3 regions of the Streptomyces sp. NPDC043952 genome follow, and region 1 is predicted to be linked to each of the others. Evidence: predicted binding sites of a transcription regulator. Region 1 holds the regulator's gene; each other region holds the start of a gene.
What was found. The regulator HrcA, encoded in region 1, represses chaperone genes, less so after heat shock. The targets are predictions, from matches to a motif close to TTNGCACTCNGNNNNNCNGAGTGCNAA.
Positions count from the first base shown of each region.

Region 2: groL (chaperonin GroEL) is a predicted target of HrcA. The motif match lies at 4,001-4,027, and genes of this name have one in related genera.
Region 3: groES (co-chaperone GroES) is a predicted target of HrcA. The motif match lies at 5,419-5,445, and genes of this name have one in related genera.

Region 1 covers NZ_JBWKES010000040.1:20,334-28,010, forward strand. The annotation lists gene dnaJ (molecular chaperone DnaJ) at 1-834, opposite strand, end outside; gene hrcA (heat-inducible transcriptional repressor HrcA) at 835-1,851, opposite strand; gene AC069R_RS29640 (MBL fold metallo-hydrolase) at 2,025-2,747, shown strand; gene AC069R_RS29645 (DUF3097 domain-containing protein) at 2,816-3,685, shown strand; partial or broken gene AC069R_RS29650 (Uma2 family endonuclease) at 3,663-4,240, opposite strand; gene hemW (radical SAM family heme chaperone HemW) at 4,341-5,573, opposite strand; gene AC069R_RS29660 (tetratricopeptide repeat protein) at 5,687-6,475, shown strand; gene AC069R_RS29665 (SpoIIE family protein phosphatase) at 6,526-7,677, opposite strand, start outside.
Region 2 covers NZ_JBWKES010000029.1:16,004-23,680, forward strand. The annotation lists gene AC069R_RS26230 (class I SAM-dependent methyltransferase) at 1-175, opposite strand, end outside; gene AC069R_RS26235 (hypothetical protein) at 277-858, shown strand; gene AC069R_RS26240 (NADH:flavin oxidoreductase) at 885-2,012, opposite strand; gene groL (chaperonin GroEL) at 2,216-3,838, opposite strand; gene AC069R_RS26250 (cold-shock protein) at 4,140-4,343, opposite strand; gene AC069R_RS26255 (MoaD/ThiS family protein) at 4,787-5,065, opposite strand; gene thrC (threonine synthase) at 5,062-6,345, opposite strand; SAM riboswitch class I at 6,364-6,509, opposite strand; gene AC069R_RS26265 (glucosyl-3-phosphoglycerate synthase) at 6,671-7,615, shown strand.
Region 3 covers NZ_JBWKES010000007.1:81,625-89,301, forward strand. The annotation lists gene AC069R_RS10585 (LacI family DNA-binding transcriptional regulator) at 49-1,086, shown strand; gene AC069R_RS10590 (LCP family protein) at 1,228-2,259, shown strand; gene AC069R_RS10595 (THUMP-like domain-containing protein) at 2,267-3,448, opposite strand; gene AC069R_RS10600 (polysaccharide deacetylase family protein) at 3,540-4,454, shown strand; gene AC069R_RS10605 (hypothetical protein) at 4,694-5,272, shown strand; gene groES (co-chaperone GroES) at 5,592-5,900, shown strand; gene groL (chaperonin GroEL) at 6,026-7,657, shown strand.

The DNA.
Region 1 (7,677 bases):
CGCGGCCGCGGTCATCGGGATCGTCACCGTGCAGTGCAGATCGTCGCCGCGGCGCTGGAAGCGCGGGTGCGGCAGCTCGTGGATCTCCACGTACAGGTCACCGGCCGGACCGCCGCCGGGGCCGACCTCGCCCTCGCCGGCGAGCTGGATCCGGGTGCCGTTGTCGACACCGGCCGGGATCTTCACGGTCAGCGTCCGCCGCGAGCGGACCCGTCCGTCACCGGCGCACTCCGGGCACGGCGTGGGCACCACGGTCCCGAAGCCCTGGCACTGGGGGCACGGCCGCGAGGTCATGACCTGGCCCAGGAAGGACCGGGTGACCTGCGAGACCTCGCCGCGGCCGCGGCACATGTCGCAGGTCTGCGCCGACGTGCCCGGAGCCGCACCCTCGCCGTTGCAGGTGTTGCAGACGACCGCGGTGTCGACCTGGATGTCCTTGGTCGTCCCGAAGGCCGCCTCGTCCAGCTCGACCTCGATCCGGATCATCGCGTCCTGGCCGCGCCGGGTGCGCGAGCGCGGTCCGCGCTGCGACGCCGTGCCGAAGAACGCGTCCATGATGTCGGAGAAGTTGCCGAAGCCACCGGCCCCGAAGCCGCCCGCGCCGGCGCCGCCGGACTGCGAGAGGGGGTCGCCGCCGAGGTCGTAGACCTGCTTCTTCTGCGGGTCCGACAGCACCTCGTAAGCGGCGTTGATCTCCTTGAACCGCTCCTGGGTCTTCGGATCGGGGTTGACGTCCGGGTGCAGCTCGCGCGCGAGCCGACGGAACGCCTTCTTGATCTCATCCTGCGACGCGTCGCGGCGCACGCCGAGAACGGCGTAGTAGTCCGTGGCCACTTACGACTCCGCCAGGATCTGTCCGACGTACCGTGCCACTGCGCGTACCGCTCCCATCGTTCCCGGATAGTCCATGCGGGTCGGTCCGACCACGCCGAGCTTGGCAACCGCCTCGCCGCCCGAACCGTAGCCCACCGACACCACGGAGGTTGAGTTGAGTCCTTCGTGGGCGATCTCGTGCCCGATGCGCACGGTCATGCCCGGATCCTTCGCCTCGCCGAGGAGCTTGAGGAGCACGACCTGCTCCTCCAGGGCCTCCAGGACGGGCCGGATCGTGAGGGGGAAATCATGTCCGAAGCGGGTGAGATTGGCGGTGCCGCCGATCATCAGCCGCTCCTCGTTCTCCTCCACCAGTGTCTCCAGAAGGGTGGAGAGCACCGTGGAGACCGTACCGCGATCCTCGTGTTCGAAGGCGTCCGGCAGGTCCTCGACCAGCTTCGGCACGTCCGCGAACCGGCGGCCGGCGACCCGGCTGTTGAGCCGCGCGCGCAGGTCCGCGAGGGACGCCTCGCCGAACGGCGCCGGGCAGTCGACCATCCGCTGCTCGACCCGGCCGGTGTCCGTGATCAGCACCAGCATCACGCGCGCCGGGGCGAGCGCCAGCAGCTCCACGTGCCGCACGGTGGACCGGGTCAGGGACGGGTACTGCACGACGGCGACCTGCCGGGTCAGCTGCGCGAGCAGCCGCACCGTACGCGCCACGACGTCGTCGAGGTCGACGGCGCCGTCGAGGAAGTTCTGGATCGCGCGGCGCTCGGGCGCGGTCATCGGCTTGACGCCCGCGAGCTTGTCGACGAACAGCCGGTAGCCCTTGTCGGTGGGGATGCGCCCCGCGCTGGTGTGCGGCTGCGCGATGTACCCCTCGTCCTCCAGGGCCGACATGTCATTGCGCACGGTCGCCGGGGACACGCCGAGGTTGTGCCGCTCGGTCAGGGCCTTGGAGCCGACGGGCTCCTCGGTGCCGACATAGTCCTGGACGATGGCGCGCAGTACCTGAAGCCTGCGTTCACTCAGCATTCGCGCGCACCTCCAGCACGTCGTCCCCTCACTTGCGAGGCTGTCCCTCTTGTGTCCGTCTTGGCACTCTTCGCATGCGAGTGCCAGCGTTCCCCGGCCCAGTGTACGGCCGTGGGGTACGCAGCGGGCAAGGTCGGTGCCCGTGCGTCCGCTCCTGCGGCTAGCGTCGCGGTATGACGGTGACTTGGGAAGAGGGTGGCTGGGAGCGGCTGACCGCCGGGGTGGGGCGGTGCCGGCTGCCGGGCTGGGACTGCACGGCGGGGCTGGTCCTGGGCGCGGACACGGCGCTGATGGTGGACGCCGGGTCGAGCCTGGCGGAGGGGGCGCGGCTGCGGTCCGCGGCCGAGGTGCTCGCCGGTGGGCGTGTGACCCATCTCGCGCTGACCCATGTCCATTTCGACCATGTCTTCGGGGCTCCGGCGTTCGCTGGGGCCGAGGTGTACGCGGCGGTGGGGGCGGACGGGGTGGTCCGCCGCGGGCGGGACGAGCTGCGGTACGACGCGGTCCGCCACGGGCTGCCCGCGGACGAGGCCGAGGAGGCGGCGCTGGCGCTGGTGCCGCCGCGGCACCTGGTCTCCGGGGAGCGGACCCTGGAGCTGGGCGGTGGCCGCCAGGCGCTGCTGGCCAATGTGGGCCCCGGCCACACCGCCCATGACCTGGTGGTTCTGGTGCCGGGCGAGCCGGAGGTGATGTTCTGCGGGGACCTGGTGGAGGAGTCCGGGGAGCCCCAGGCGGGCCCGGACGCCGTGCCCTCGCGCTGGCCGGACGCGCTGGACCGGCTGCTGGCGCTGGGCGGCGAGGACGCGCTGTACGTGCCCGGCCACGGGGCGGTGGTCGACGCGGCGTTCGTACGGCGCCAACGGGACGCGCTGGCCGCGCGGTTCGGCGTGAACTGAGCCGCACGCACGCGGACTTACCGGCGTGTCGTGAGCGCGCGCCCGCCGCTTCTCCTATCGTCATCCGAATGCGCCCACCCGTCTCCCACCACCGCCCTTCCAACGGGGGCCCTTCGGGCCCGCGCTCCCGCCAGTACTCCCCCGACCTGCCCCCTCCCTGGAAGAAGCCCCAGCCGGTGCCGGAGGTGCCCGCCGAGCCGGGGCTGGTCGTGGAGGAGCCCGGTACCGGGTTCTGCGGGGCGGTGATCCGCTGCGAGGCGGGCACGGTGACGCTGGAGGACCGCTTCGGCAAGCACCGGGTATTCCCGCTGGAGCCGCGCGGCTTCCTGCTGGAGGGCCGGGCGGTGACGCTCGTACGACCCTCCGCCGGCCCGGCGCGCCCCGCCCGCACCGCCTCCGGCTCCGTCGCCGTCCCCGGCGCCCGCGCCCGTGTGGCCCGCGCCGGGCGCATCTACGTCGAGGGCCGGCACGACGCCGAGCTGGTCGAGAAGGTCTGGGGCGACGACCTGCGCATCGAGGGCGTGGTCGTGGAGTACCTGGAGGGTGTGGACGACCTCCCCGCGATCGTCGCCGACTTCGCCCCCGGTCCGGACGCCCGCCTCGGCGTCCTCGTGGACCACCTGGTGCCGGGCACGAAGGAATTCCGCATCGCCCGGTCGGTGACCAGTGAACACGCGCTGGTCGTGGGGCATCCGTACATCGACATCTGGGAAGCGGTGAAACCGGCGTCGCTGGGGATCGCGGGGTGGCCTCGGGTGCCGCACGGCCAGGACTGGAAGACGGGCGTGTGCCGCGCCCTGGGCTGGCCCTCGGACAACACCGGCGCGGTGTGGCAGGCGATCCTGAAGCGGGTGAACTCCTACAAGGACCTGGAACCGGAGCTGCTGGGCCGGGTGGAGGAGCTGATCGACTTCGTCACGGGTAGCGGTGGGGCCTGACGTTGGGGAGGACCTCGAAATCGCCTGTCTCCAGCTCGACGCCGAGCAGTTCCAGCGGCACCGGGTCACCGAACTTGGTGACTCGCTGTAGTTGGTAGTCGGCGTCTTCCCCGGTGCCGGTGGGCTCGGTGAGCAGAACGCGGTGAGCGACGACGGGGTCGATGATCAGGTAGGCAGGCACCTTGCCTGCCGCGTAGATCGAGCGCTTGACGCCGTAGTCCCGATCGACACTCGCCTTGGAGACGACTTCGACCACCACGGTGACGAGGTGGGACGGCAGGAGACGCCCGGAGGCCGGGCCGGCTCCCCGCTCCAGGATCACAAGATCCGGTACCGGCTCGCTCGCCTCGGTGACGATGTCGACGTCGGTGGTCTGAAGACGCTCCCAACGCTCCCTCGGAATCTGGTCCTGCACATCGGCGACGATCCGGTTGTGCACCAGATCAGGGCTGGACATCATGACGATTTCCCCCCGGAGAAGCTCGGCTTTCACACCCTCCGGGGCTCGAACGCCGAGAAGAACTCTGCCATCCTGCGCTCGTCCACAGCGGTCATCTCCGTGGCCCTCCACATCCGCCGCGTCCTTTTGGCGGCAGCCTACGAATCAGGTTAAGGACCGAACCGGCGTTCCGCACCGATTCACTCGCCGGGGTGATCAGTCCACCAGGTCCCGTACCACCGCGTCCGCCAGCAGCCGGCCCCGCAGGGTGAGGGCGGCGCGGCCCTCGGCATAGGGGGCGGGCTGGAGGAGGCCGTCCGCGAGGGCGCGGCGGGAGGCGGCGAGGCCGGTCTCCTTCAGCAGGGAGAGCGGGACGCCCTCGCGGAGCCGGAGTTCCAGGAGGACGCGCTCGACCCGGCGGTCCTCCGCGGACAGCACCTCGCGGCCCGCGCCCGGCGAGCGGCCCCCGGCCAGGGCGGCAGCGTAGGCGCCGGGGTGTTTCACGTTCCACCAGCGCACGCCGCCCACATGGGAGTGCGCGCCGGGGCCTGCGCCCCACCAGTCCGCGCCCCGCCAGTACAGCTCGTTGTGCAGGCAGCGGCCCGCCTCGGAGGCGGCCCAGTTGGAGACCTCGTACCAGTCGAAGCCGGCGGCGGAGAGGGTCTCCTCGGCGATCAGATAGCGGTCGGCGTGCACGTCGTCGTCGGTCATCGGGACCTCGCCCCGGCGGATCCGGCGGGCGAGCTGCGTGCCCTCCTCCACGATGAGGGCGTACGCGCTGACGTGGTCGGGGCCCGCGCCGATCGCCGCGTCGAGGGAGGCCCGCCAGTCGTCGTCGCTCTCGCCCGGAGTGCCGTAGATCAGGTCGAGGTTCACATGCCCGAAGCCCGCCGCACGGGCCTCCGACACGCACGCCTCGGGGCGGCCGGGGGTGTGGGTGCGGTCGAGGATCTTCAGCACATGCTGCTTCGCGCTCTGCATCCCGAAGGAGATCCGGTTGAAACCGCCCTCGCGGAGGGTGGCGAGGTAGGCCGGGTCGACCGACTCGGGGTTCGCCTCCGTGGTGACCTCGGCGTCCGGGGCGAGCCCGAACTCGTCGCGGATCGCCGCCAGCATCCGTACGAGATCGCCGGCCGCCAGCAGCGTGGGCGTACCGCCGCCGACGAACACCGTGCGCACCGGCCGGGGGTCGTCGCCGAGCACCTTGCGGGCGAGCCGGACCTCGTCGACGAGCGTCTCGGCGTAGTTGTCACGGGAGGCCAGCACCCCGCCGGTGCCGCGCAGCTCGGTCGCGGTGTACGTGTTGAAGTCGCAGTACCCGCAGCGGGTCGCGCAGTACGGGACGTGCAGATAGAAACCGAGCGGACGCTCCCCCGCCCCGTCGAGCGCGTGCGCGGGCAGCACACCGTCATCGGGTACGGGCTCACCGTCGGGGAGTGCGGAAGGCATACGCCTATTGTCCAGCACCGCCGCGCGGTCCGGGGCGACGAGCACGGAGGAGGACCGGGGGCGCGGTGGACGGGCCGCTCCCTATGCTCCGCGCATGAAACTCTTCCGGCCGCGTGGCCGAAACGACGGCGGGCGGGCGGCGGGGCCGTCCCTGGCCCACGGCCCTGTATAAGGCCGGGCGCCTCGCGGAGGCGGAGGCCGAGGCGCGCGCCGTCGCCGCGGCCCGGTCCTTCCCGCGCGAGGAGGCGCCGCTGGCGCTGGGCATCGCCGCGGCGGCGACGAGCGCCCAGGGCCGCCACGCCGAGGCCTTCGCCCTGTACGACGGCCTGCTGCCGGTCTTCGGAAAGGTCTTCGGCGCCGGACATCCGCGGACCCTGACGCTGCGCTCGAACCGCGCCCAGACGCTGTCCGTGCTCTCCCGGCACGCCGAAAGCGAGGCGGAGTGCGCGGCCGTCGCCCGGAGCGCGGACCGCGGCAGGGGGCCGGAGATGCCGCTCATAGCCGCGGCCGCACGAAACGGGCTGGTCTACGCCCTCAACGGGCAGGGCCGCCATCCGGAGGCCGAGGCGCTGGCCCGCGAGGCGCTCCCGGCCGCGGTGGGCCGGCTCGCCCTGGTCCTGCGGCTCGGTCTGGCCCGCAGCCTCAGCGGTCAGGGCCGCCACGAAGAGGCTCTCGCCGAAGCGGAGCGCGCCGGGGAGTCGCGCCGCGGACTGCCCGAGGACCAGCGCCGTCCCGAGACCGGCGCCGTCGAACTGGCCATGGCCACCGCGCTCCTGGGGCTGGGCCGCGCTGCCGAGGCCCGCGCCGGGGCCGCGACCGCCCACGACGCCTGCCTGGCCGCCTTCGGCCCGGACCATCACCGCACCGCCGAGGCGCGGGAGTTGCCCGACCGGACGGCCTGACGGCGCCCCCGGAGCCGCTCCGGACCCGGCGGGCCGGCCCGGACGCCCCCTCACTCCGCCTGGAGCACCAGCAGGGCCAGGTCGTCGTCCGGGGGTGACTCGCTGAAGGTGTGGACCAGGTGGCGGATCCTTTCCGCGATCTCCTCGGCGGTGAGGCCGGCGCAGGAGGCGAGGGCGGTGGCGAGGCCGTCGGCGTCGTCGAACTGGTGGGGGCCCCGGCGCCGTTCGGTCACTCCGTCGGTGACGCACAGCAGGCTCTCGCCGGGCCCGAGGTCCAGGGTCTCGCTGGTGTAGGTCTCGTCCTCGACCACGCCGAGCAGCGTCTGCGGGCGGGCCGCGGTGCGCACGCTCCCGTCGGGGCCGAGGACCAGCGGCAGGGGGTGCCCGGCGGAGGCGAGGGTGCAGCGGACCCCGCCGTCGTACGGGATCAGCTCGCCGTACAGGAGGGAGAGGAAGCGGGTCTGCGGGCCCTCCCCGCGGCCGTCGGCGGCGACCAGGGCGCGCGCCGCGGCGTCGGCGGCCTCCATGGCGTCGTCCAGCAGGAGCTGGTTGAGCCGGTCGAGGACGTCGGCCACCCGGTACCCCTCGCGGGCCAGCAGCCGCAGCCAGGGCCGGGCGAGGCCGATCACGACCGCCGCCTCCGGGCCCTTGCCCTGGACGTCGCCGATCGCGAAGCACCAGCGGCCGTCGCCCGCCGGGAACAGGTCGTAGAAGTCGCCGCTGGGGCCGCTCTGGTCGCAGGGCTCGTAGACCAGCGCGCTGCTCATGCCGGGGATCTCCGCGACCGCGCCGGGCAGCAGTCCGCGCTGGAGGACGGCGCTGATGGTGGCCTGCCGGGCGTACTGCCGGGCCGCGCCGATGGCGAGGGCCACCCGGCGGCCCAGGTCCTCGACCAGGCCGGTGATCTCGTCGGGGAAGCGGGCGAGCCCGCACCGCCCGATGACCAGCGTGCCCAGCGGCCGCCCGCCTGCCACCAGCCGGTACGCCAGCGCCGTACCGTCCGTGCCGTGGGCGCCCAGCGCGTCGCCGGGCCACGGGTAGGGCGCGGGTCCGAAGCCGTCCCCCGGCCGCGGCGGCTCCTTCTCCAGGGCGTGCCGCAGCTCCTCGATGCGGTTCTCGCTGGCGTGCCAGACCCGCGCCGGACCGTCGTACGAACCGCCGCGCGCCGACGCCTCGTCCTCCAGCCAGACCGCGCACCAGTC
Region 2 (7,677 bases), on a different contig from region 1:
GCCCGGCCAGCAGCCGCGCGAGTTCCCCGGCGCCGCACCCCACGTCCAGCGCCCGGCCGAACCGCGGGGGCAACTGCCGTAGCAGCCACGGGTGATAGTGGGCGTTGTGATCCCAGGGGTGGGCGTCGTTGAACCGGCGGAGCCTTTCGGTCAGCCGCCCCGGTGAGGTCGCCATGGCCCCACCCCACCACAGCCTGCCCGGCCGCCCGGCGGCATCCTGGACACTGGGGAGCGAGAACGCGCCAGGAACTCGTCTACGGACCGGAATCCACCACCATGAATCACGCCCAGCTGACCGCCCTAGGCCGAGCGCTCCGGCTGCTCGGGGAGCACGGGGAGGCGTTGACCGCCGACACTCCGGACGGGCGGCTCCAGGAGATCAGGACGGATCTGCGCAGGGCGCTGGACCTGCTGGAGGAGAGCGTCGGGGCGAACGCGCCCGCCACCCGGTGCGCCGAGCACCCGCACGGCCCGGTGGACGAGAGCGCCCCCGATCTGTGCCTGCTGTGCGAGACGCGGCGCCGGGCCGCCCGCCGCTCCGAGTACGGGGGCCGGCCGAGCCCGGCCGGGCCGGCGGCCACCGCACCCTCGCGCTACGGCGTCCGGGGCGACCGCCCGCAGCCCCAGCAGCGCTGGCTGCCGGAGCTGTGGAACGGCCAGGAGTGGCAGCTGTGCGGGACCCCCCGCCGGGACCGCCGGGAGGCCGAGGCGTACCTCGCCGCCCAGCGGCGCGGGGCGCGGCCCGCGATGGCGTACCGGCTGGTGCACGAGTTCACCGACTACGAGGTGCTCCGCGTGTGGGGCACCCCGGTACGCGTCGACATCGAGCCGCTGAACGGCAACATCGGCGGGATCTGAGCCCTTCGGCCGCGCGATCCGGGCCCTCAGCTGAGGGTCTTCAGCGACGCCGCGTCGTACGGCGCCAGCTCCGACACCCGGCCCGCGAGCACCTTCGCCGCCCACTCGGGGTCCTGGAGCAGCGCCCGCCCGACCGCGACCATGTCGAACTCCTCGGCCTCCAGCCGGTCGAGCAGGTCGTCGATGCCCTGCACCGGGGAGCCCTGGCCGGCGAACGCGCCGGTGAAGTCGCCGTCGAGGCCGACCGAGCCGACGCTGATGGTCTGCTTGCCGGTGAGCTTCTTCGTCCAGCCCGCGAGGTTGAGGTCGGAGCCCTCGAACTCGGGGAGCCAGTAGCGGCGGGTGGAGGCGTGGAAGACGTCGACGCCGGCCGCGGCGAGCGGGGTCAGGATCGCCTCCAGCTCCTGCGGGGTCTCGGCGAGCCGGGCGGTGTAGTCCTGCTGCTTCCACTGCGAGTAGCGGAAGAGGATCGGGAAGCCGGCCGAGACCCGCTCGCGGACCGCGGCGACGATCTCCGCGGCGAACTTGGTGCGGGCCACCGGGTCGCCGCCGTACGCGTCGGTGCGACGGTTGGTGCCCTCCCACAGGAACTGGTCGAGGAGGTAGCCGTGGGCGCCGTGCAGTTCCACGCCGTCGAAGCCGATGCGCTCGGCGTCCGCGGCGGCCTGGGCGAACGCGGCGATGACGTCGTCCAGGTCCTGCTGGGTCATGGCCTTGCCGGTGGGCTCGGCGCCCGCGGTGACCAGACCGGAGGGGCCCATCGCGGGGGCGGCCGGGAAGGGGGCGTCGCCGTCCTTGCGGACCATGCCGATGTGCCACAGCTGCGGGACGATGGTGCCGCCCGCCGCGTGCACGTCCTCGGCGACCTTCGCCCAGCCCGCCAGCTGCTCCTCGCCGTGGAACCGCGGCACCCGGTCGCTCTGGCCGGCCGACTCGTGGCCGACGTAGGTGCCCTCGGTGACGATCAGGCCGACGCCTGCGGCGGCGCGCCGGGAGTAGTACGAGCGCACGTCCTCACCGGGGATGCCGCCGGGCGAGAACATCCGGGTCATCGGGGCCATCACGATCCGGTTGGGGACGGTGAGGCCGCCCAGGGTGATGGGGCGGGAGAGTACCTGGGCCGCGCGGGAGGCGGGCTGCGTGTCGACGGTCACGTGAGGGCTCCTCGGAAAGCTGCTGACCGGGCGGTATGTGAATGCGCATTGTTGCAGACGCTTAAGTAACTCGCTCGGCGCGGGCCGGCATTCCCGCCCCCGGCAGCCGTCGTCTGTGACCCCGGACACGCCCGAGGGCGGCACCCCCTGTCCCTGACAGGAAGTGCCGCCCTCGGCAAGGACGTTGATCAACCGGAGGTCGATCAGAAGTCCATGTCACCGCCCGGCATGCCGCCCGGAGCGGCCGCGGCGGCCTTCTCCGGCTTGTCGGCGATGACGGCCTCGGTGGTGAGGAACAGCGCGGCGATGGAGGCGGCGTTCTGCAGCGCGGAACGGGTCACCTTCGCCGGGTCGATGATGCCCTCGGCGACCAGGTCGACGTACTCGCCGGTCGCGGCGTTCAGGCCGTGGCCCGGAGTCAGGTTGCGCACCTTCTCCACCACGACACCGCCCTCAAGGCCGGCGTTGACGGCGATCTGCTTCAGCGGGGCCTCCAGGGCGATGCGCACGGCGTTGGCACCGGTCGCCTCGTCACCCTCCAGCTCCAGCTTCTCGAAGACCTGGGAGGCCTGGAGCAGGGCCACGCCACCACCGGCGACGATGCCCTCCTCGACGGCCGCCTTGGCGTTGCGCACGGCGTCCTCGATGCGGTGCTTGCGCTCCTTGAGCTCCACCTCGGTGGCGGCACCGGCCTTGATGACCGCGACGCCGCCCGCGAGCTTGGCCAGGCGCTCCTGGAGCTTCTCGCGGTCGTAGTCCGAGTCGCTGTTCTCGATCTCGGCGCGGATCTGGTTCACCCGGCCGTTGACCTGCTCGGAGGAGCCGGCACCGTCGACGATGGTGGTCTCGTCCTTGGTGATGACGACCTTGCGGGCGCGGCCCAGGAGGTCCAGGGTCGCGTTCTCCAGCTTGAGGCCGACCTCCTCGGAGATGACCTCGCCGCCCGTGAGGATGGCGATGTCGCCGAGCATGGCCTTGCGGCGGTCGCCGAAGCCCGGAGCCTTGACGGCGACGGACTTGAAGGTGCCGCGGATCTTGTTGACGACCAGGGTCGACAGGGCCTCGCCCTCGACGTCCTCGGCGATGATCAGCAGCGGCTTGCCCGACTGCATGACCTTCTCCAGGAGCGGGAGCAGGTCCTTGACGGAGCTGATCTTGGAGTTCGCGATGAGGATGTACGGGTCCTCGAGCGACGCCTCCATGCGCTCCATGTCGGTGGCGAAGTAGGCGGAGATGTAGCCCTTGTCGAAGCGCATGCCCTCGGTGAGCTCAAGCTCCAGACCGAAGGTGTTGCTCTCCTCGACGGTGATGACGCCTTCCTTGCCGACCTTGTCCATCGCCTCGGCGATGAGCTCGCCGATCTGGGTGTCGGCGGCGGAGATGGACGCGGTGGAGGCGATCTGCTCCTTGGTCTCGACGTCCTTCGCCTGCTCGAGGAGGGCGGCGGAGACGGCCTCGACGGCCTTCTCGATACCGCGCTTCAGAGCCATCGGGTTGGCACCGGCGGCGACGTTGCGCAGGCCCTCCTTGACCAGGGCCTGGGCGAGCACGGTCGCGGTGGTCGTACCGTCACCGGCGACGTCGTCCGTCTTCTTGGCGACTTCCTTGACCAGCTCGGCGCCGATCTTCTCGTACGGGTCCTCGAGCTCGATCTCCTTGGCGATGGAGACACCATCGTTGGTGATCGTGGGGGCGCCCCACTTCTTCTCGAGGACGACGTTGCGACCCTTGGGGCCGAGCGTCACCTTGACGGCGTCCGCGAGCTGGTTCATGCCGCGCTCGAGGCCGCGCCGCGCCTCCTCGTCGAACGCGATGATCTTGGCCATGTGAAGTGGTCCCTCCAGGACTGGGGGTGATTCCTTCGGACCGCGCCCGCGCCCGCGACGGACGGCTCGCCGGCCTGTGGTTCCTTGCCCCACGTGGCCCGCGGACCTCACCGACCCGGTCCTTCGTTGTCACTCTCACCTTCAGAGTGCTAACGCCAATGATTAGCACTCGGCATGCCCGAGTGCAAGCGCCTCGGGTGCCACGGCGGGCGGGTCAGCCGGGGGCGAACACCGTCCGGGGCCGGGCACGCCGAAGGGCCCGCACCCTGTGCGAGGTGCGGGCCCTTCGGTGGAGAAACGTTCAGACGGCGACGCGAACCATGTCGGCCTGCGGACCCTTCTGGCCCTGCGAGATCTCGAACTCGACTCGCTGGCCCTCCTCCAGGGTGCGGTAGCCGTCCATCTGAATGGCGCTGTAATGGACGAAGACGTCCGCACCACCGTCGACCGCGATGAAGCCGTACCCCTTCTCCGCGTTGAACCACTTGACGGTGCCCTGAGCCATGCCTAACTCCCCTATTACTGGCCCTTGCACAGATCCGCACTTCGCGGACCCGGGTCAGACCTCGCCCCCGATGCACCGGGGGCGTGCGCCGGAACGCGTCGACCGCGGCTGAATGTATCTGTCCAACTGCCCTCTGCAACAGGTCAATTGGACGAGAATTCTGGACGAGAACGATCCGGAATGTAGGGAGAATTCACCCGAATTCAGGGCAAGTCGGGCCCCGTAAAAGACACAAAAGCCGCGGAATGCCCGTGCATTTTGGCTACTTCTTATCGGGCCCGCGGAAGAGAATCGAGGGCTAACCCTCGATCGACTCAGGGCGCCTTCCCCAACTGTACCGCGCTCAATCACGCAGAATTGCCCCCTCCGCTTCTCTCACGGAGAGGGCAATCCGATACACCTTCGGTGACCGTCATTACCGAAGGTAACGTCCGGTCGTCCGGTCAGCAGCCGCCGGCCACCGCCGGGATGATGGAGACGCCCGCGCCGTCCGGGGTGGAGGTCTGCAGGCCCTGCTCGAAACGCACGTCGTCGTCGTTGACGTACACGTTCACGAACCGGCGCAGCCGGCCCTGGTCGTCCAGGACGCGGGCGGCGATGCCGGTGTGGTTCTTCTCCAGGTCCTCGATGACCTCGGCGAGGGTCGCGCCCTCGGCGGCCACCTCGGACCGCCCGCCGGTGTAGGTACGCAGGATGGTGGGGATGCGAACGGTCACGCTCATGCGAGGCCAGCCTCTCGGAAGGAGTCCAGGGTCGGGCGGATGGTGGCGGTCAGGCCGGTGCCGGCCACCGCGTCGAGGGTCTTGAGGCCGTCGCCGGTGTTCAGGACGACGGTGGTCTTCGCCGGGTCGAGCACTCCGCTCTCGATCAGCTTCTTCGTGACGCCGACGGTCACGCCGCCCGCCGTCTCGGCGAAGATGCCCTCGGTGCGGGCCAGCAGCTTGATCGCGGCCACGATCTGCTCGTCCGTCACGTCCTCCACCGCGCCGCCGGTGCGCCGGGCGATGTCCAGGACGTAGGGGCCGTCGGCCGGGTTGCCGATCGCGAGGGACTTGGCGATGGTGTCCGGCTTCTGGGGCCGGACCACGTCGTGGCCCGCCTTGAAGGCCGTGGACACCGGGGAGCACCCCGCCGCCTGGGCGCCGAAGATCTTGTACGGCCTGTCCTCGACCAGCCCGAGTTCGATCAGCTCCCGCAGCCCCTTGTCGATCTTGGTGAGCTGGGAGCCGGAGGCGATCGGGACCACGATCTGGTCGGGCAGCCGCCAGCCGAGCTGCTCGCAGATCTCGTACGCCAGGGTCTTGGAGCCCTCGGCGTAGTACGGCCGCAGGTTCACGTTGACGAAGCCCCAGCCCTCGCCGGCCGGGTCGCCGATCAGCTCGGAGCAGAAACGGTTCACGTCGTCGTAGTTGCCCTCGATGCCGACGAGTTCACCGCCGTAGACCGCGGCCATGACGACCTTGCCCTGCTCCAGGTCGTGCGGGATGAACACGCAGGAGCGCAGGCCCGCGCGGGCGGCGGCGGCGCCGACGGCACCCGCGAGGTTGCCGGTGGAGGAGCAGGACAGGGTGGTGAAGCCGAAGGCGCGGGCCGCCTCCAGGGCCTGGGCGACCACCCGGTCCTTGAAGGAGTGGGTCGGGTTGCCGGAGTCGTCCTTGACGTACAGACCGCCGGTGACGCCGAGTTCGCGGGCCAGGTTGTCGGCTTTGACCAGCTTGGTCCAGCCGGGGTGGAGGTTCGGCTTGCCGGCCACGTCGGCCGGGACCGGCAGCAGCGGGGCGTAGCGCCAGATGCTGGCGGGGCCGTCCTCGATCCGCTTGCGGAGTTCCCCGGTGTCGTAGCCGGAGAAGTCGTAGGCGATCTCCAGCGGGCCGAAGCACTCCTCGCAGGCGAAGACCGGGCCGAGCGGCACGCGGTGGCCGCATTCGCGACAGCTGAGGGCGGCGGCGGGGCCGAGGTCGACGGTGGAGGTACCGGAGGTGGCAACTGTCTGCACAGCCATGAGAGGCGAGGCCCTTTCTCCTCATCTTCCTCACGACGCACTTCGCCGTGAGACGGATTTGGCACCTTCCCTAGCCGGGAGCCTCGCTGCTATGAGAACGAGAACCGGCTGGAGGGTTGCCGGGGCTTCATCGGGCCGTGTCCCTCTGCCCCTCTGGATGAGCGGTATTCGATTGTGTCCGCACTGCTGCGGCAGGTCCGCGCGCGACCCCGACATGCGATGGTCATCGGCGTTGCTCAAGACTGTAACCGAAGGCCTGGAGAGTTGAGATAGTCGTCCGTACCGCGAGACGAGACCGCGAGGCGAGCGTGAGGAGCCGGGGACCGTGCTGGAAGAAGTCGAGCGCTGGATGGGCAACCGCTCCTGGTCCGTGCGCGACCGTCCCTCGCACCAGGTCCTCGCCGCGAAGCAGCGCACCGGCCAGACCATCAGCGTGGTGCTGCCCGCCCTCGACGAGGAGGAGACGGTCGGCGAGATCGTCGCGGTGATCCGGCGCGATCTGATGGAGCGGGTGCCGCTCGTCGACGAGGTCCTGGTGATCGACTCGGGCTCCGCCGACCGCACCTCCGAGGTCGCCGCCGCGGCGGGCGCGCGGGTGGTGCACCGGGACGCGATCCTGCCCCGGATACCGGCCGTGCCGGGCAAGGGCGAGGTGCTGTGGCGCTCGCTGCTCGTCGCCACCGGGGACATCATCTGCTTCGTCGACGCGGACCTGCGGGAGTTCTCCTCCGACTTCGTCCTCGGCATCGTCGGCCCGCTGCTCACCGAGCCGGACGTCCAGCTGGTCAAGGCGATGTACGACCGTCCGCTCGCCGGTGCGGCGGGGCAGGGCGGCCGGGTCACCGAGCTGATGGCGCGCCCGCTGCTGAACATGCACTGGCCGCAGCTCGCGGGCTTCGTACAGCCGCTGGGCGGGGAGTACGCGGCCCGGCGCTCGCTGCTGGAACAGCTGCCGTTCCCGGTCGGGTACGGGGTCGAGCTGGGCATGCTGGTGGACGCCCTGCACCTGGTGGGGCTCGACGCGCTGGCCCAGGTGGACGTCGGGGTGCGCAAGCACCGGCACCAGGACGGGCAGGCGCTCGGCCGGATGGCGGCGGCCATCTACCGCACGGCCCAGCTGCGGCTGGCCCGCGGCCATCTCGTGCGCCCCGCGCTGACCCAGTTCGAGCGGGGCGTGACCGGTTTCGAGCCGCGCACGTACGCGGTGGACACCGAGGAGCGGCCGCCGATGACGCAGATCGCGGAGTACGCCCGGCGCCGGGTGGCGTGAAAGCGCGCGGGCGGCCGTATACGACCGGCTCCGGACCGGGTCCGCGGGTTTGAGTGTTCCCA
Region 3 (7,677 bases), on a different contig from region 1:
CGGAAGAGGGGCGTCGTCAAGGGATCGCGCAGGGATTACGATCGCGGCATGAAGCCTGGGAAGTCCGTGGAAACGCAGACCGCTACGCTCGCGGAGATCGCCCGTGAGGCCGGGGTGTCCGCTCCGACTGTTTCGAAGGTCCTCAACGGCAGAGCCGATGTCGCAGCCGCGACCCGCACCCGTGTCGAGGAGCTGCTGCGCGCCCACGGCTACCGGCGCAGGCGCGCCGAGTCCTCCCGCTCCCCGCTGATCGACCTGGTCTTCCACGAGCTGGAGAGCGCCTGGGCGATGGAGGTCATCCGGGGCGTGGAGAACGTGGCGCAGTCGGCCGGTCTCAGCGTGGTGCTGTCCGAGTCCGCCGGGCGGCTCACCCCCGGCCGCTCCTGGGCCGACCAGGTGGCCGCCCGCCGCCCGCACGGCGTCGTCCTCGTCCTGTCCGAGCTGGACGCCGCCCAGCAGGCGCTGCTGACCAGCAGGTCCATCCCGTTCGTGGTGGTGGACCCGGCCGGCGATCCGGGCCCGGACGTGCCGTCCATCGGCGCCACCAACTGGCAGGGCGGGCTCGCGGCCACCCGGCATCTGGTCGAGCTGGGCCACACCCGGATCGGCGCGATCAGCGGCCCGTCCCGGATGATGTGCAGCCGCGCCCGCATCGACGGCTACCGCGCCGCGCTGGAGACGGCCGGGCTGCCCGCCGACCCCTCGCTCGTGGTGGCCGGGGACTTCCACCACGAGGCCGGCTACCGCCTGGGCCTGGAGCTGCTGCGCCGCCCGGACCGGCCGACCGCGGTCTTCGCGGGCAACGACCTCCAGGCCCTGGGGCTGTACGAGGCCGCGCGGGAGCTGGGGCTGCGCGTCCCAAAGGACCTCAGCGTGGTCGGCTTCGACGATCTGCCGGTGGCGCGCTGGGTGGGGCCGCCGCTGACGACCGTACGGCAGCCGCTGACCGAGATGGCCGAGGCCGCGGCCCGCCTCGTGCTCGAACTGGGCGGCAGGCGCGGAGAACGCGCCGCCACCCGGCTGGAGCTGGCGACCAGCCTGGTGGTGCGCTCCAGCACGGCGGAGCCACGCGGGGCGACCGCCTGACCGAAACTTTCGAAGGGCGCCCCCGGTGCCCCGTTGTCCGCCGGTGGCCCCCGGTCCGCCGCCGATGAGAATTCCGGAAGAAAATCCCGTCCCACGGCTTCCGCTAACAGTCCCCTAATAATTCGGACTTACGTTCCTGCCGTGACGCGACACGAGGAGCACGGCCGGCGTTCGAGAGTGCTGCGGATCGCCGGACTCACCCTGGCGGCGGCCCTGGTGCTGGGGACGGCCACCGCCGGCTACGCCTACTGGCACCTGAACCACAACATCAAGGGCGTCGACATCGACAGCGCGCTCGGCGACGACCGCCCCGCGCACGCGGTGATCACGCCCTCCCCGAGCGCCTCCACGGCCGCCCCGCTCCCGGCCACCTCCCTCAACATCCTGGTGCTGGGCTCGGATTCGCGCAGTGGCAAGGCGGACAAGGAGCTGGGCGGCGGCGACAGTTCGGGCGCCCGCTCGGACACCGCGATGGTGGTGCACCTGGACGCGGGCCGCACCCGCGCCACCGTGGTCAGCATCCCGCGCGACACCCTCGTCACCCGCCCCTCCTGCCCGCTGCCCGACGGGGGTTCGACGGCGGTGGCGTACGGCTCCATGTTCAACAGCGCCTTCTCGGTGGGCGGTCCGGTGTGCGCGGTCAAGACGGTCGAGTCGATCACCGGGGTGCGCATGGACCACTTCATCGAGATCGACTTCTCCGGCTTCGCCAAGCTGGTCGACGCGCTCGGCGGGGTCGATGTCACCACCACCCAGAACATCGACGACGACAAGAGTCATCTGCACCTGGCGGCCGGCGCCCATCATCTCGACGGCAAGCAGGCACTGGCCCTCGCCCGCACCCGGCACGGCATCGGCGACGGCAGCGACCTCGGCCGCATAGGCCTCCAACAGCTCCTGGTGAAGGCCCTGTTGGAGCGGATATCCGGCACGAACCTGCTCGCCGACCCGGCCCGGCTCTACCAGGTCGCCGACGCGGCCACCAAGAGCCTCACCACCGACACCGGCCTCGACTCCCTGACCGAGCTGACCGGATTGGGCAAGAGCCTGAAGGGGCTGGACGCGGACCGGGTGAAGACCGTGATGATGCCGGTCGTCACGGCACCCTCGGATCCCAACCGGGTGATCGCGAAGGAGCCGGACGCCGGGAACCTGTGGGCGAGCCTGCGCTGACCGCCGGTCAGGGGCCCTCGGGCGGCCGGGCGGGACCGCCGACCAGCATCGTCGGCGCCCCCGCGACCCGAGTCAGGAACACCGTCGCCGCGTTCGGCCCCTGCGGCTTCACCTTGCGCCGCAGCTCCTCCGGCTCGACCGCCGAGCCGCGCTTCTTCACGGTCAGCGTCCCGACCTCGCGTTCGCGCAGCAGGGCCTTCAACTTCTTCAGGTTGAAGGGGAGTTGGTCGGTGATCTCGTAGGGGGTGGCGTACGGGGTCGGGTGCAGCTCGTCGGCGGTGACGTACGCGATGGTCGCGTCGATCAGCCCGCCGCCGACCTCCTCGGCCACCTCGGCGACCAGATGCGCGCGGATCACGGCGCCGTCCGGCTCGTACAAGTACCGCCCCACCGGCCGTACTTCGGGATCGGGCAGGCCCCGCCCCGGCAGGGTGCGCGGGCCGGGCAGCAGGGTGGCGCGGACCGCGCCCGGCGCTCCGGTCCCGAACCAGAGCACCGCCTCCTTCACATCGCCGCCGTCCGAGATCCACTCCGCCTCGGCCTCCGGCGGCACCGCCTCGTGCGGGATGCCGGGCGCGATCTTCAGCGCCGCGTGCGGTGCCCGGCGCGCGGCCGCCACGGCCCACGACAGCGGCGGCGAGTACGCCTCCGGGTCGAAGATCCTGCCCCTTCCGCCCCTTCGCGCCGGGTCCACGAACACGGCGTCGTACCCGGCGGTGTCCACCTCCGTGACGTCCGCCTCCCGCACCTCCATCAGGCCGGTGAGCCCCAGCGCCTCGGCGTTCGCCCGCGCCACGGCCGCCGTCAGCGGGTCCCGGTCCACGGCGAGCACCCGGATCCCGGCCCGCGCCAGCGCGATGGCGTCCCCGCCGATCCCGCAGCACAGGTCCGCCACCGAGGTCACCCCGAGATCGGTCAGCCGCCGCGCCCGGTACGCCGCCACGCTCGCCCGCGTCGACTGCTCGACCCCGTTCGGCGTGAAGAACATCCGCTCCGCGTCCGCCGCCGCGAACTTGGCCGCCGCGCGCTGCCGCAGCCGGGCCTGGCCGAGCGCGGCCGACACCAGCTCGGCGGGGTGGTCGCGGCGCAGCCGGGTGGCGACGGCGAGTTCATCGGCCGGTGCGGTGCCGCGGACCTCTTCGAGGAGGGCCCGGCCTTCGGGGGTGAGGAGAGGAGCGAGGTCGTTCACCGGGTCATTGTGGGCCAGTCGGTGGATGGTGCGCGGCACGGCGGCGGTGTCGGCGGGGGAGCGGGGGTGGGGCCTGCGAAGATCCAGCACCATGCGACTAGTAGTACAAAATGACAAAAGTCGGGCGCGGGCCGCCCTCGGCTGTGCCGCCGCCGTCCTCGCCTCGACCGCCCTCGTCACCGGCTGCTCCGGCGCCGGTTCAGGCTCCGGCCCGCACGCCGCCCGCCCGGCGGCCGGCCAGGGCGCGACCGGCCACGCCGCCCCGGATCCCCGCGCCGCCGAACACGCCCGCATGGTGGCGGCGGCGAAGCGCTGGGGCCTGGACGAGGTCCCGCTCACGCCCCCGGCACCGCCCAAGGTGAAGCCCCACATCACCGCGCGCCCCGGCTTCGAGGTGGACCACCAGGTCGACTGGGACCTGCCGCCGGTCTTCACCACCGTCCCGACCAGGAACAAGGTCGTCTTCCTCACCATCGACGACGGCTCGGAGAAGGACCCCCGGTTCCTCCAGATGATGCGGGACCTGAAGATCCCGTACACCGCCTTCCTCAGCAACTACCTGGTCAAGGACGACTACGGCTACTTCCGCAAGGCCCAGTCCTACGGCAACACCCTCAACAACCACACCCTCACCCACCCCTACCTGCCGGGGCTGTCCTACGAGGAGCAGAAGCACGAGATCTGCGACATGCAGGACATCATGCAGAAGCAGTTCGGCAGACGCCCGACCGTCCTGCGCCCGCCCTACGGCAACTACAACCAGGACACCCTGGTCGCCGCCAAGTCCTGCGGCATCAAGTACGCCCCGATCTGGAACGAGGAGGTGTACGTCGACCACTGGGAGTTCCGCGAGGACGACCAGCAGCTGCGCCGCGGCGACATCGTCCTCACCCACTTCCGGGGCCGCAGCGACTGGGACGGCACGATGGTCGACGACATGCGCCGCTTCCTGAACAAGGTGACCCGCGAGGGCTACGCGGTGGCCCGGCTGGAGGACTACCTGTGAACGGACCTCGGGGCCCGCGGCGGGGCAGTCGGTGAGACGGCCGGCTGGCCGATGGTGAGGTGTTGTACGGCCGGAAGGGTGGTGCGAGGCGGATGGCCGGGCTGGTGAAGGCGGGACGCGGGGCGCGAAGGGCGCCGGTGGAGCGCGGGGCCGAAGGGGCGCCGGTGTCGCGGAGGCCGGTGGGGCGCGGGGCCGAAGGGGTGCCGGCGCCGCGGAGGCCGGTCCCGCTGGTGGCCGGGGTGCTAGCCCTGGCCCTGGTCCTCGCCGGGTGCGCCCAGCCCGTCGTACCCATCGAACGCCTCGGCGAGAAGGCGGCGGAGGGCGTGCGCCCGCACGGACGCCCCCTCGCGGCGCCCCCGTCCGGCCGTGCCCTGCCCCCGGTCGTGGACCACGTCCGCACCCGCGACCGGGTCGTCTTCCTCACCTACGACGCCGACGACCGCGACCCCCGCTCCACCTCCGCCCCGCGCGAACCGCGCCTCCCGGTGAGCCGGTTCACCCCGGCGCGCGCAACCCTGGCGGGGGCGCCGTACGCCACCCAGCGCGCCGTACTCTGCGCCCACCGCGCCCGGCTCCTGCGCCCGCCGCGGGGCGCGTACGACCGCACGACCCTGCGCGTGGCCGCCGACTGCGGCGCCACCGCCGTCGTCCTGTGGCGCGCCACCCTCACCCCGGCGGGCCTCACCTACCCGCGGGGCCCGCACCACCTCCGCCGGGGCGACATCGTCCGGCTGACCCCCGGCACCCCCACGGCCGGGCTCTTGGCCACCATCCGCAGACGAAACCTGACGCCGGCCCGCCTTGAGGACTACCTGTAGCCGGACTTTCAGCCCGTCCGGCGTTTGAGGACGAGGCCGCAGGCCGATGGGGGTCTGGGGCGCAGCCCCAGGGAGCCGCACCACCGGCACCGGCCCGCCTCCGAACGCCGCCGCACCCCCGATTTCGGCCGACGCGCCGCACGGCATTGGCACTCCGCTTGACCGAGTGCTAATCCCCGCCATAGTCTCGGCTCTGGCACTCCCCACTGGAGAGTGCCAACAACGCGACGGGCAGGTCCGGCACCCGCGACGACGGATCGACCTGGTCGCCACCTCAGACAGTTAACCCCGTGAGATCTCCGAAGGGGGAGGTCGGATCGTGACGACCGCCAGCTCCAAGGTTGCCATCAAGCCGCTCGAGGACCGCATCGTGGTCCAGCCGCTGGACGCCGAGCAGACCACGGCCTCTGGCCTGGTCATCCCGGACACCGCGAAGGAGAAGCCCCAGGAGGGCGCCGTCCTCGCCGTCGGTCCGGGTCGCTTCGAGAACGGCGAGCGCCTGCCGCTCGACGTCAAGGTCGGCGACGTCGTCCTGTACAGCAAGTACGGCGGCACCGAGGTGAAGTACAACGGCGAGGAGTACCTCGTCCTCTCGGCTCGCGACGTGCTCGCGATCATCGAGAAGTAATTCACCCCGAGCGAACCTTTGCTCTGAACTGCGCCCCTGGCCCCCCGCAACCGATAACGAAGCCGGGCGCCCGGGGCGCAGTTCGTCTTTTTTCACCCACAGATTTCGAGAGGGCTCCCGCTGTCATGGCGAAGATCCTGAAGTTCGACGAGGACGCCCGTCGCGCCCTCGAGCGCGGCGTCAACAAGCTGGCCGACACGGTGAAGGTGACGATCGGCCCCAAGGGTCGCAACGTCGTCATCGACAAGAAGTTCGGCGCCCCCACCATCACCAACGACGGCGTCACCATCGCCCGCGAGGTCGAGATCGAGGACCCGTACGAGAACCTCGGCGCGCAGCTGGTGAAGGAGGTGGCGACCAAGACCAACGACATCGCTGGTGACGGCACCACCACCGCCACCGTGCTCGCCCAGGCGCTGGTGCGCGAGGGCCTGAAGAACGTCGCCGCCGGTGCCTCCCCGGCCGCCCTGAAGAAGGGCATCGACGCCGCCGTCAAGGCCGTCTCCGACGATCTGCTCGCCACGGCCCGCCCGATCGACGAGAAGTCCGACATCGCCGCCGTCGCCGCGCTGTCCGCCCAGGACCAGCAGGTCGGCGAGCTGATCGCCGAGGCCATGGACAAGGTCGGCAAGGACGGTGTCATCACCGTCGAGGAGTCCAACACCTTCGGTCTGGAGCTGGACTTCACCGAGGGCATGGCCTTCGACAAGGGCTACCTGTCGCCGTACTTCGTGACCGACCAGGAGCGTATGGAGGCCGTCCTCGACGACCCGTACATCCTGATCAACCAGGGCAAGATCTCCGCCATCGCGGACCTGCTGCCGCTGCTGGAGAAGGTCATCCAGGCCGGCTCCTCCAAGCCGCTGCTGATCATCGCCGAGGACGTCGAGGGCGAGGCCCTGTCGACCCTGGTCGTCAACAAGATCCGCGGCACCTTCAACGCCGTCGCGGTGAAGGCCCCCGGCTTCGGCGACCGCCGCAAGGCGATGCTCCAGGACATGGCCGTCCTCACCGGCGCCACCGTCATCTCCGAGGAGGTCGGCCTCAAGATCGACCAGGTCGGTCTCGAGGTGCTGGGCTCCGCCCGCCGCGTCACCGTCACCAAGGACGACACCACGATCGTCGAGGGTGCCGGCAAGGCCGAGGACCTGAACGGCCGCGTCGCGCAGATCAAGGCCGAGATCGAGAACACCGACTCCGACTGGGACCGCGAGAAGCTCCAGGAGCGCCTCGCGAAGCTGGCCGGCGGCGTGTGCGTGATCAAGGTCGGCGCCGCCACCGAGGTGGAGCTGAAGGAGAAGAAGCACCGTCTGGAGGACGCCATCTCCGCGACCCGCGCCGCGGTCGAGGAGGGCATTGTCTCCGGTGGTGGCTCCGCCCTGGTGCACGCCTCCAAGGTCCTCGAAGGCAACCTCGACAAGACCGGCGACGAGGCCACCGGTGTCGCCGTGGTCCGCAACGCGGTCGTCGAGCCGCTGCGCTGGATCGGCGAGAACGCCGGCCAGGAGGGCTACGTCATCGTCTCCAAGGTCAAGGACCTGGACAAGGGTCAGGGCTACAACGCCGCCACCGGCGAGTACGGCGACCTGATCAAGGCCGGCGTCATCGACCCGGTCAAGGTGACCCGCTCCGCCCTGGAGAACGCCGCCTCCATCGCCTCCCTGCTGCTCACGACCGAGACCCTGGTCGTCGAGAAGAAGGAAGAGGAGCCGGAGGCCGCCGCGGGCCACGGCCACAGCCACGGCCACGCCCACTGAGCCCCACCGCTCCAGCCCGA